3 regions of the Erwinia billingiae Eb661 genome follow, and region 2 is predicted to be linked to each of the others. Evidence: predicted binding sites of a transcription regulator. Region 2 holds the regulator's gene; each other region holds the start of a gene.

What was found. The regulator PurR, encoded in region 2, represses purine synthesis genes. The targets are predictions, from matches to a motif close to CANGCAAACGTTTGCNTG.
Region 1: EBC_RS01565 (nucleobase:cation symporter-2 family protein) is a predicted target of PurR. The motif match lies at 1,299-1,316, and genes of this name have one in related genera.
Region 3: glyA (serine hydroxymethyltransferase) is a predicted target of PurR. The motif match lies at 2,030-2,047, and genes of this name have one in related genera.

Annotation. Positions count from the first base shown of each region.
Region 1 covers NC_014306.1:53,299-57,563, forward strand. The annotation lists gene EBC_RS01565 (nucleobase:cation symporter-2 family protein) at 1-1,247, opposite strand, end outside; gene EBC_RS01570 (SDR family oxidoreductase) at 1,408-2,070, shown strand; gene recG (ATP-dependent DNA helicase RecG) at 2,077-4,158, opposite strand; gene trmH (tRNA (guanosine(18)-2'-O)-methyltransferase TrmH) at 4,155-4,265, opposite strand, start outside.
Region 2 covers NC_014306.1:2,168,078-2,172,342, forward strand. The annotation lists gene punR (DNA-binding transcriptional activator PunR) at 1-753, shown strand, start outside; gene purR (HTH-type transcriptional repressor PurR) at 802-1,827, opposite strand; gene cydH (cytochrome bd-I oxidase subunit CydH) at 2,112-2,201, shown strand; gene EBC_RS11410 (C40 family peptidase) at 2,245-3,084, opposite strand; gene EBC_RS11415 (Grx4 family monothiol glutaredoxin) at 3,457-3,795, shown strand; gene EBC_RS11420 (NAD(P)-dependent oxidoreductase) at 3,849-4,265, opposite strand, start outside.
Region 3 covers NC_014306.1:3,772,401-3,776,665, forward strand. The annotation lists gene EBC_RS18655 (3-phenylpropionate MFS transporter) at 1-538, opposite strand, end outside; gene glyA (serine hydroxymethyltransferase) at 663-1,916, opposite strand; gene hmpA (NO-inducible flavohemoprotein) at 2,173-3,357, shown strand; gene glnB (nitrogen regulatory protein P-II) at 3,432-3,770, opposite strand; gene glrR (two-component system response regulator GlrR) at 3,913-4,265, opposite strand, start outside.

The sequences.
Region 1 (4,265 bases), 2.1 Mb from region 2:
AGTGACAGCGCCATAATCATGATCGCCCGGCGATTTAGCGGCTCGCGGGAAACAATGCGCACCCCGGAAGCGGCAATCGTACCGAACATCACCAGCGTCGCGCCGCCCAGTACCGGTTCCGGAATATGCTGCACAAAGCCACTCACCGCCGGGAACAGACCCAGCACAATCAACATTAACGCCACGACAAAGCCAACGTAGCGGCTGGCCACGCCGGTCAGCTGGATCACGCCGTTGTTCTGGCCGAAGCAGGAATTAGGGAAGGTATTAAACAGCGCCGAGACGAAAGAGTTCAGCCCGTTAGCCAGCACGCCGCCTTTCAGGCGCTTCATATACAGCGGTCCGCTCACCGGCTGCTCGGAGACATCTGACGTTGCCGTGATATCACCGATGGTTTCCAGCGAGGTCACCATAAATACCAGCATCAGCGGGATCAGCAGGTTCCAGTCAATGCCCAGGCCGTAATAGAACGGCGTTGGAACCGCGATCAGTGGCTGACTGACCGGAGCGCTGTTTTCGGGCAGCATACCGAGCGCCCAGGCCAGCAGATAGCCGACGGCCATCGCAATCACCAGAGACGCCACGCGCAGATAAGGATTTCGCTGGCGGTTAAGCAGAATAATCACCAGCAGCACCGCACCCGCCAGCATCAGATTCCTGGGCGCACCAAAGGTGTGATCGTTCATCGCCGCAAAGCCACCGCCAATCGACGTCAGGCCAACCTGGATCAGTGACAGGCCGATAATCATTACCACAATGCCTGACACCAGCGGGGTAATTACCCGGCGGGCAAGATGCAGGAAGCGGGAAAGGATCATTTCCGTGCAGGAGGCCAGCATCAGCGTGCCGAACAGCGCGGCCATCATGGTGGGCACATCGGCACCGCCATTCTTCAGCGTCATTCCGCCCATAATCAATGGCGTGACGAAGTTAAAGCTGGTTCCCTGAATCGACAGCAAACCCGAACCAACCGGGCCCCAGGTTTTAATTTGCAGTACGGAAGCCACGCCCGACGCAAACAGCGACATGCTGATAATGTGCTGCGTATCCTGCGCCGGCAGGCCCAACGCCTGGCAAATCAATAATGCGGGGGTGATCACCGCCACAAACATCGCCAGCAGATGCTGACAGGCTGCAAACAGGGTTTGCGGCAGAGGAGGACGATCTTCCAGACGGTAGATTAATTCACTTTTCACCGCAGGTATTGGGTTACGGCTGGCTGCTGCATCGGGGATATTGGCGGACATTCTCTGGCTTCTCTGACGAAGAAAGTGGCGATTTTAATCGTCTGGTGGGCAAAAGCAAACGTTTGCCGGGCGTTATAGTTGGGTTGTTCAGCCTTCACCCAGCGAAACGGCGCGCTGTTCGCTAGACTAAGGGTAACTACGTCCACTGAGAGAGGAACACATGCAGGTATTTATTATTGGTGCAACGGGTGGCGTCGGAAGCCGTTTAAGAAAGAGTCTGGTCAAAGCCGGGCATCAGGTGACCGGTGTTTACCGCAGCGAAATCCAGGTGGATGACCTGGTCGCCGATGGGGTTAAGCCGGTAAATGTGGATTTGATGAACACCAGCGGGGAAAAGCTGGCCGAGGTGATGAAAGGCTGTGATGCGGTGGTGTTCTCTGCCGGCGCTGCCGGTGCCGGTATCGAACAGACGGACGGGATTGATGGGCGCGGGTGCAAGTTTGCCGCCGAAGCGGCCAGGCTGGCAGGGATCAAACGCTTTCTGCTGGTCTCCGCATTTCCGGAAGCCGGTCGGGCGAAAACCCTCTCGCCTACCTTTGAACACTATATGCAGGTGAAGAAGCAGGCCGATGTGATGCTGGCCGCCACCGCGCTGGATTGGGTTATTCTGCGTCCGGGTACGCTGGTGAATGGCTCTGGCAGTGGAAAAGTGCGGCTGGGTCTGGCGATCCCTTATGGCACGGTGCCAAGAGCGGACGTTGCCGCCGTGCTGCACAGCCTGATCGATCATCCTGAGGTCAACCGGGTGATCATCGAGCTGACGGCCGGCGAGCAGGCGGTGAATGATGCTGTGGCAGAAATGGCGGCTTACAGCGGCCGATAGCGGGATTCAGGCGTTGGTATAGCGCTGCGTTTCCGGCAGCCAACGCTCAATCAGCGACTGTGCCTGAGTAGGATAATGCTGGTGGATGTGGCGGGCGACGCGCTGAACTTCGGGGATCATTGCGGCATCCCGCAGCAGGTCCGCCACCTTGAATTCGGCGTTACCTGTCTGCCGGGTGCCGAGCATTTCGCCTGGCCCACGAATTTCCAAATCGCACTGGGCAATCACAAAGCCGTCATTGCTGTCGCGTAAAACCTGCAGGCGCTTTTGCGCCGTTTTGCTCAGCGGCGCTTTGTACAGCAATACGCAGTGCGATGCGACCGATCCACGGCCCACGCGGCCGCGCAGCTGGTGGAGCTGTGCCAGGCCCAGCCGCTCGGGATTCTCAATGATCATCAGGCTGGCGTTCGGCACATCCACACCCACTTCAATCACCGTGGTGGCGATCAGCAGGTGGATCTCACCCAGCTTAAAGGCCTGCATCACCGCCTGCTTTTCCGACGGCTTCATGCGCCCATGCACCAGTCCAACGTTCAATTCTGGCAGCGCCAGCTTCAGTTCTTCCCAGGTGGCTTCTGCGGCCTGAGCCTCAAGCTGTTCAGACTCTTCAATCAGGGTACATACCCAGTACGCCTGACGTCCTTCATCGCTGCAGGCGCTTTTCACCCTGGCGATAATGTCCGGCCTGCGGGTATCGGGGATGGCAACCGTGGTGACCGGCGTTCTGCCCGGTGGCAGTTCATCAATCGTTGAGGTATCGAGGTCAGCATAGGCAGTCATCGCCAGCGTTCGCGGAATGGGCGTGGCGGTCATGATCAGCTGATGCGGATGGAAACCCTGCTCTTCGCCCTTCTCCCACAAAGCGAGGCGCTGATGGACGCCAAAGCGATGCTGCTCATCAATAATCACCAGTGCCAGCCCGTTAAACTGCACCTGTTCCTGGAAAATGGCATGGGTGCCGACGATCATCGACACCTGACCGCTGGCGATGGCTTCCTGCTGCGCCAGTCGGGCTTTGCCTTTTTGTTTTCCTGCCAGCCAGCCCACTTCAATCCCCAGCGGTTCAAACCACTGACGGAAGTTGTTGGCGTGCTGTTCAGCCAGCAGTTCGGTCGGCGCCATCAGGGCAACCTGCTTACCGTAAGCGATGACGTTTAGCGCGGTGAGTGCGGCGACCAGCGTTTTGCCCGATCCCACATCGCCCTGAACCAGACGCATCATCGGATAGTCGTGAACCAGATCCTGCTCAATTTCACGCACCACGCGTGCCTGGGCACCCGTCGGGCTGAAGGGCAGCGCGGCCAGTAATTTGTTACTCAGGTCATGGCGTGCAGGCATTGATAAGGCATGGTAGCGCTGGGCACCGGCGCGAACCGCAAGCATGCTGAGATTGTGCGCCAGCAGTTCTTCCATAATCAGCCGCCGCTGAGCGGGATGCTTACCGCTCTCCAGATCGGCGAGCGCCATATCCGGCGGCGGACGGTGCAGGGTGCGCAGTGCGTCTTTCAGGCTGATCATGCCCTGGCTTAACTCGGGCGGCAGCAGTTCGGCAATGGCGCAGGTATCCAGCAGAGCCAATGCCTGGTCCGTCAGATTGCGTAGCGTCGCCTGGCGGATGCCTTCGGTGGTGGAGTAAACCGGTGTCAGCGTCTCCTGCAGCTCAACCCCGCTATGGTCACCCTGGATGCGATATTCGGGATGGATAATCTCCGCGCCGCGCTGGCCACGTTTCACTTCACCATACGCGGTGACGCGTTTGCCTGGAGAGAGGCTGTTTTTCATGCCGGCGTTGAAGTTGAAGAAGCGCAGGGTGAGGATGCCGCTGCCGTCACTGATCTGACAGGTCAGCATGCGCTTACGGCCGAAGGAGATGTCGCTTTGCAGCACCTCGCCTTCTACCGTGGCATAAATATTGGGAAGGAGATCGTTAATCGCGTACAGCTGGGTGCGGTCTTCATAACGCAGCGGCAGATGCAGCAATAAATCCTGCACGGTTACCAGCCCCAGCTTCGCCAGTTTGCCTGCCTGACTTGCGCCAACGCCAGACAACGAATTCAGCGGGACGGCATCGAGCAGGCGGCCGGTCATTTTCTGCGTACCGAAGCTTGCATGCTGTCCCACCATTCGGCATCGGCGATCACTTCACCGACGTCGCTAATTTCCGGGTAAGGCAGACCTTTGTGCTTCGCGACGCG
Region 2 (4,265 bases):
CGTGATGTGGTGCTGACCGATGCGGGACGAGTATTTATCCAGGAGGGCCGCAGTGTCATCAAAAAAATGCTCGCCACCCGACGGCAGTGCCAGCAGGTCGCTAACGGCTGGCGAGGGCAAATTAATATCGCCGTCGATCGCATCGTTAAATCTCAGCGAACCCGACAGCTGGTAGTCGACTTTTATCGGCACTTTCCGGATATGGAACTGCATCTGTCAGCAGAAGTTTTTAACGGCGTCTGGGATGCGTTGGCCGACGGGCGGGTGGATGTGGCCATCGGCGCGACACAGGCTATCCCGGTAGGTGGCCGCTTCGCCTTCCGCAATATGGGCGCGCTCAACTGGCGCTGTGTGGTTGCCGCGGATCATCCGCTGGCACGTCAGCACGCAGAAACCAGTGAAGAGGCCATTGGCGAATGGCCTTCACTGGTGCTGGAAGATACCTCAAGAGCCTTGCCGAAACGCACCACATGGACGCTGGATAATCAGCGGCGGCTGGTGGTGCCAGACTGGGAAAGCGCATTTGACTGCCTGCTGGCGGGCTTATGCGTGGGGATGGTACCGGGCCATCTGGCGCAACCGCTGCTGCAAAAAGGCGCTTTGCATGAATTGACGCTGGAAGGCGGATTTCCGGACAGTCCGTGCTGCGTGAGCTGGTCTGAGCAGCAGGCTTCACCGGCGCTGAGCTGGTTGCTGGATTATCTGGGTGACAGTGACACGCTGAACAGTGAATGGCTGAAGGAAGAGCCCTGAGCCAATTGGGTGTGCTGAGGGAGAATTCGCCCTCAGCACTGAGCGGGACTAGCGGCGGTAATCCAGGAAGGGACCATCGGCAACCGAACGGCGTTCGATCAACGTAGGATGTACTTCAATCGTCTGCGGTTCTTCACGCTTGCTGGTGATACGATCTAACAGCATATCGAAGGCGGTTTCGCCCAGCTGTTCTTTTGGCTGGTGAACCGTGGTCAGGGCCGGTGTGAAGTAACGGGCGTTGCGTACGTTATCGTACCCGATTACCGATATATCCTGCGGAACGCGCAGGCCCATCTCATCAGCCGCACAAATTGCGCCCATCGCCATCACATCGCCACCGCAGAACACCGCCGTTGGACGCTGCTTCTGCGAGAGGATTTGCTGCATCGCCTGGTGACCTGATTCAGGTTCGAAATTGCCCTGAACCAGCCACTCGTCACGCAAGGTAATCCCCGCTTCAGACAATGCTTTCATAAATCCGGCAAGACGGCCACCGCCGGTGTTGCGCTCCATCTGACCCGGGATGACACCAATATCTCGATGCCCACGGTCGATCAGATAACGGCCAGCCAGATAACCGCCTTCAAAGGCGTTGTCTTCTACCGTATCGGTAAAGTCACCGCGCGATTTGCCCCAGTCCATCACCACCATCGGAATATTGCGGTTATCTTCCAGCATGGTGATCAACTCGTCAGGGTATTCGGAACACATCACCAGCAGGCCATCCACGCGTTTCTGCGCCATCATCGACAGATAGGCCTGCTGCTTGGCAAGATCATTGTGGGCGTTACCGAGGATCAGCGTGTAGCCTTTGGCAAAACAGCGGTTTTCAATGGCTTCAATAATTTCGGCGAAATAGGGCGCCTCGCTCGAAGTAGCCAGCAGCCCGATGGTTTTGGTGTGATTCACCTTCAGACTACGGGCAACCGCGCTGGGTGAATAGTGGAGCGCCTTAATGGCGGCCCACACGGCTTCCCGCGTTTCTTCTGCAACGAAACGGGTCTTGTTGATGACGTGGGAGACGGTGGTGGTGGACACCCCGGCTTGCTTTGCCACATCTTTAATTGTTGCCATGAAATAACTACTCCTGCGCCTATCTTAACCGTTTGATAAGCCTGTTGTTAATCGTTTGCCTGGTGAGATCGAAAACCTGACGTCTGAAGTCGTTTTTTAGTTGCTGTCCGGAGTCGTCAGGAAGGAAAAAGCGCTGATTAAAGACCGCTAAACACCTTAAGGTGCGGGCCGTTGCGCAACAAAAAAAGAATTCTAACAAGGCTTGGCAGAGAAAACGAGATTTTTACCGTCAAGTATGGGAAAATTGATGGCATCATAAACTGTAGGGCTATTTAGGATTAAAAATGGATACCGATCTGAAGTTCTCTTTACTGACCACGGTTTGCGCACTGTTGATGATTATGGCGTTTAGCTTCACCGCGATTATGCATTAAGTGCAAACAGGGCCGGTCTGACGATCGGCTCTGAGTATTTCCGCTATCGAATGGTTTTTGGCGTCATCATCCGGCGGGCACCAATATAGTGGCGCTGCCAGTAATCATCTGCCAGAGCGCTGACCTGAATATCCTTGCCAGTACGTGGCGACTGAATAAACTTCCCACCACCCAGATACACGCCAACATGATCTGCCGTCTCGCGCCCGTTAATGCGGAAGAAGACTAAATCGCCTTTCTCCAGCTCATCACGCTTTATCGAAGCCGCATCATGCAGGTGATACATCTCATTCGCCGTGCGCGGGATTTTAAACTTCACTAAATCCTTGTAGGCATACCACACCAGGCCGCTGCAATCGAAGCCGGTTTTAGGCGACGTTCCGCCCCATTGGTAAGGTTTACCCAGCTGGCCCATCAGTTTGGTCATCGCGGTTTCACGGGCTTTTTGATAGCGGGCGCGGTGAGCTTTACTTAACTTTAATGGCGCAGAAACAGAGTCTGACGTCAGCTCTTCAGCAGTATCGACAACCTTGCCACGATGGCGGCCATAGCGTTTATTTCCGGCGTTTAAGGTGGTTTTCTTTTTGTATTTGCTGGAGTGCAACGGGGCAGTCTGAACAGAGGCGGTTTGCAGCGAAGGTTTCTTTTTAAGCTTCAACTTTTGTACTGAGGTTAAGCGAGATTTTTTGCTGGTGGATTCTTTAACTTTTTTGGTGCTGTTGGCTTTAACCGGTCGGCGTTTACGTCGCTCATCCTCTCGGGCAGGCGTGCCGCTATCTGCCTTATGATGATTTGCATTAATAGGGGCATGTGGCGATGCGTGCGCCATATTGAAAAACAGCTGGGCAAAGGCCAGCATGAAGAGCGTGATAAGTAAACGCATCGTTACCATTAACAGTTTGTGCTACGACCAGAGGCCACAGCTTGCCAGAAACAGGGAGTTCTGCCTTTCAGCAGCGTCATTTTGCAATTCTAATCTAACTCATTAACAAAAGGTAAGGTCTTTTTTGTTTCAATGATACAGAGCAAGTAAAAACTGTAAAAATTAGCCAAATCAGCTGTTTATCTGCGCAAAACCTGTGCTTTTCTCATGCATTAATCCAGCGAAAGCAATAGGAAAATGTTATTTTAACGCTATCGCCTGCACGCTGGCGGCTCTGAGGGCGTGCCCAACTGTTAAAAAATGTCGTTTTCATCGGGCCCGCAGAGTCGCTACAATAAATAGACACGAAGTATCCGATTAAGGAAGCCATTTATGAGTACTATTGAAAAAATTGAGCGCCAGATAGCAGAAAACCCGATTCTGCTGTACATGAAAGGCTCACCAAAACTGCCAAGCTGTGGCTTCTCTGCCCAGGCCGTTCAGGCACTTTCAGCCTGTGGCGAGCGTTTTGCCTACGTCGATATTCTGCTGAACCCAGAAATTCGTGCTGAGCTGCCTAAATACGCCAACTGGCCAACCTTCCCACAACTGTGGATTGACGGTGAACTGGTCGGCGGTTGCGACATCATTATTCAGATGTACCAGCAGGGTGAACTGCAGCAGCTGATTAAAGATACCGCGCAAAAATACCCTTCTGACGCCGCGGAATAAGCCCGTCAGCAGCAAAAAAGGCAGGCGTGATGAGCGCCTGCCTTTTTTTATGCTTATTTTTGCTGCTGCAGAAAAGCGTTAAGCAGATCGGTGAAATCTCCGCCTTGTTGCTGATCCTCAGCCATCTGACGGCAGAAGGTGGCAAGGGCGTGAAAAAGCGGCTCGCCGGGCAATTCGCGGGCATTTAACGTCGCAATCTCTTCCATTTCTGGCGCCCAGCGCCAGGCCTTGCTGTACATATCCGGAATAGCCTTGCGCAAACGCGCCAGCAGTGCCGGCTGGCTCGCCTCCATTTCCTCAAGCAGTGCTCCGGCAGCGCCCACCCGACTGGCGTTAATCAACATCAGCGCAGACAGCAAGGTGATGCCTTTATTGATCCCGGCGTAGGACATTTTTAACGCCGACGCCGCGCCAGTCTGCGCCTGCATGATTTTGACCCGCAATCCGAACCTCTCCAGTTCCGCCAGAGA
Region 3 (4,265 bases), 1.6 Mb from region 2:
CGGATGGCCGCAACAGCATGCCAGCAAACATCGCGGCAACGCCGATACACAGCATCACCAGGATCGCCTGATAAGAGAAAGCATTGACCAGCACGCCGGTCAGCGCCGAGCTGATAACGAACGCCAGCGAGCCCCACAGGCGGACCGGGCCATAGGCCATTGAAATTTGCTTTTGCCAGGTCGCTGCCAGCGCATCGCTGAGCGGAACCAGCGGCGAGAAGAACAGGTTGAAGCCAATCATCACCAGCAGCAGCCAGATCCACGAAGTGCTGATCCAGAAGCTGAGCACAAAGCATAACGCCATCACCGCCAGCAGGCGAAGCGCGGTAATCAGTTGCGAAGGATTGGTGACTCTTGAGGCGATGATCAGGCTGCCGAGGAATCGGGCGATCATGCCGCAGCCCAGCAGCAGGCCAATTTTCTCTGGCTGCAGGCCAGAGTCTTTCAGCCACACTCCCCAGAAAGGAAGCCAGACGCCATAGGCAAAGAAGTACGTGAAATAGCCCAGACCGAGCCAGTAAGCTGAACGAATCGCCATGTTCCCTCCGACAAAAGTGCGCGCTACTTTCTCAGAGGTCAGGCCTAAGATCAATTAACGGGACAGTATTGTCCCGTTAATGTGTTCCGGATCCCCTTTCGCGAGGGAAAGGGGTAACGCAACGTTATGCGTAAACCGGGAAGCGTGCGCAGATTTCCAGAACCTGCTTCTTCACACGTTCCTGAGTGCCTTCATCCGCGACGTTGTCCAGAATGTCGCTGATCCAGCCAGCCAGCTCGCGGACGTCAGCTTCTTTGAAGCCACGGCGAGTAACCGCAGGAGAACCAATACGAATACCTGAAGTCACAAACGGGCTCTTCGGATCGTTTGGTACGCTGTTTTTGTTAACGGTGATGTTGGCGCGACCCAGCGCGGCATCCGCTTCTTTACCGGTCAGGTTTTTGTCAACCAGGTCCAGCAAGAACAGGTGGTTATGCGTGCCACCAGAAACCACTTTGTAGCCACGCTCCAGGAACACCTCAACCATCGCTTTAGCGTTTTTAGCCACCTGCTGCTGGTACACCTTGAACTCAGGCTCCATCGCTTCTTTCAGTGCGACCGCTTTACCGGCAATCACGTGCATCAGCGGGCCGCCCTGGCCGCCAGGGAAGACAGCGGAGTTCAGCTTCTTGTACAGGTCTTCGTCGCCGCCCTTCGCCAGGATCAGGCCGCCACGCGGACCCGCCAGGGTTTTGTGGGTGGTGGTGGTAACGATGTGTGCATGCGGGAGTGGGTTAGGATAAACGTCCGCTGCGATCAGACCGGCAACGTGCGCCATATCAACAAACAGCCAGGCACCGATGCTGTCAGCGATTTCACGCATTTTCGCCCAGTCGCACAGACCGGAGTACGCGGAGAAGCCACCGATGATCATTTTTGGCTTGTGCTTCTGAGCCTGCGCCGCCAGATCGTCATAATCGATTTTGCCGGTTTCATCGATGCCGTAAGGCACGACGTTATACAGCTTACCCGACAGGTTAACCGGGGAACCGTGAGTCAGGTGACCACCGTGTGCCAGGTTCATCCCCAGAATGGTGTCGCCCGGCTGCAGCAGCGCGGTGTAGACGGCGAAGTTCGCCTGGGAACCTGAGTGTGGCTGCACGTTCGCATAATCGGCACCGAACAGCGCTTTCGCACGATCGATCGCCAGCTGCTCAACGATATCCACATACTCACAGCCACCGTAGTAGCGCTTGCCCGGATAGCCTTCGGCATATTTGTTGGTCAGCTGAGAACCTTGCGCCTGCATAACACGCGGACTGGTGTAGTTTTCAGAAGCAATCAGTTCAATGTGCTCTTCCTGACGCACTTTTTCCTGCTCCATTGCCTGCCATAACTCGGCATCATAATCGGCAATATTCATATCACGCTTTAACATCCGCATCTCCTGACTCAGCTAACAAAATAATCGGTATCGATCGGCCCGTTTGGGCGAAGGCCAACAGTGTAAACTGTTTTACCTGCTTAGGGGTAGCCACAAAGCGCCCTTTTTACGCAATCGATTGGCTTCAGGACTGGCGAGGGTTGCCTAACCAAATGATGCCCCTGCCAGTTAAAGGTGTATTTACAATACGTGTTTATAAGTTATAAGATGCATTTTAAATACATGTTTAAACCCTCAAGGGAGTTCACCTATGTTAGACGCAAAAACCATTGCCACTGTGAAAGCCACCATTCCTGCCCTGCTGGCGACCGGTCCGGCGTTGACCGCCCATTTCTATGACCGAATGTTTGCGCATAATCCCGAGCTGAAAGAGATTTTCAATATGAGTAATCAGCGCAACGGCAATCAGCGTGAAGCGCTGTTTAACGCCATCTGTGCCTATGCCAGCAATATTGAAAATCTGGCTGCTCTGCTGCCCGCCGTGGAAAAGATTGCGCAGAAGCACACCAGCTTCGCCATTCAGCCCGCGCAGTATCAGATTGTCGGCCAGCATCTGCTGGCAACCCTAGACGAAATGCTCAGTCCGGGCGACGAGGTGCTGGATGCCTGGGGCAAAGCCTATGGCGTACTAGCGGGCGTGTTTATTCAGCGGGAAGAACAGCTTTATCAGCAGGCCGAGGAAAAAGTGGGCGGCTGGCGTACGCCGAGGGCGTTTCGCATCAGCGCCATTGAGCCGCAAAGCGAGGTGATCAAAAGCTTTATTCTCAGCCCGACCGATGGTCAGCCGGTGGCGGATTATCAGGCGGGTCAGTATCTTGGCGTCTGGCTGCGCGACAAGCGTTTTGCCAATCAGGAGATCCGCCAGTATTCGCTGACCCGCGCGCCCAATGGCCGGGATTATCGCATTGCCGTGCGCCATGAACCGGGCGGCACGGTGTCTGGCTGGCTGCACCAGCATGCACAGGTCGGTGATGAGCTGAGACTGGCCGCACCGGCGGGTGACTTCTTGCTGGCCGTCTCTCCCGAGACACCGGTCACCCTGATCTCCGCCGGCGTCGGCCAGACGCCAATGCTGGCGATGCTGGATGTGCTGGCCTCTCAGCAGCATCCTGCCCGCGTGCAGTGGTTCCATGCTGCCGATAATGGCAACAGACATGCGTTTGGTGAAGAGGTGGCGGCTTCAGCACAACGTCTGCCCAATTTTTCGCAGCACCTGTGGTATCGCGATCCGCTGCCGCAGGATGCCGGACGTTTCGACAGCGCCGGCGTGATGAATTTACTGCCGCTGGAGAGCCAGCTTAGCGATCCGAAAGGTCATTACTACCTTTGTGGGCCGTTAGGCTTTATGCAGCAGGTGGCGCAACAGCTGGTCACGCTGGGCATCGACAGCGCCCGCATCCATTACGAAGTGTTTGGTCCGCACAAGGTGCTGTGATCGGTCAGCCAGAAACGACATCGCCGCCCTGTAAAGGACGGCGATGTGATGGGCCAGACGGGAGAGGCAAAAAATCAGATCGCTTCTTCGTCTTCCTCGCCGGTACGAATACGCACCACGCGTGCCACATCAAAGACAAAGATTTTGCCATCGCCAATTTTGCCGGTCTGCGCGGTACGCATGATGGCTTCGACGCAGGTATCGACGATATCGTCAGCGATAACCAGCTCAATCTTCACCTTCGGCAGAAAATCGACCATGTATTCCGCACCACGATAAAGCTCGGTGTGTCCTTTCTGACGACCGAAGCCTTTCACTTCAGTCACGGTCATTCCAGTAATCCCTACTTCGGCCAGTGCTTCACGCACATCGTCGAGTTTGAACGGTTTGATTATGGCATCAATCTTTTTCATGGCAGACCCTTTTCATTCTCTCCGCGGCCGGAGAGTAATCTCTGTTCAGTATACGTGCAACGGACAGCTCCCGCTGCGCGGTCTGTCTCTTTTTCAGCGTGCTTAAGCTAACATATCTCAGCCGTGAAGCGGCACAAAAAAACTACTCTTTAAAATCAGAGGCATCCAGCTCGTGGCGGGATAACAGCTTATAGAATTCCGTGCGGTTGCGCCCGGCCAGACGTGCGGCATGGGTGACGTTGCCTTTGGTCATTTGCAGCAGCTTGCGTAAATAATTGAGTTCGAACTGGTTTCTCGCTTCCACGAAGGTCGGTAGCGCGGTGTTTTCGCCCACCAGCGCCTGTTCAACCAGCGCTTCACCAATCACCGGTGCCGAACTCAGCGCCACGCACTGTTCAATCACGTTGACCAGCTGACGGACATTCCCCGGCCAGCTGGCGGCCACCAGTCGCTTCATCGCGTCGGTCGAGAAACTGCGCACAAAGGGTTTGTGCC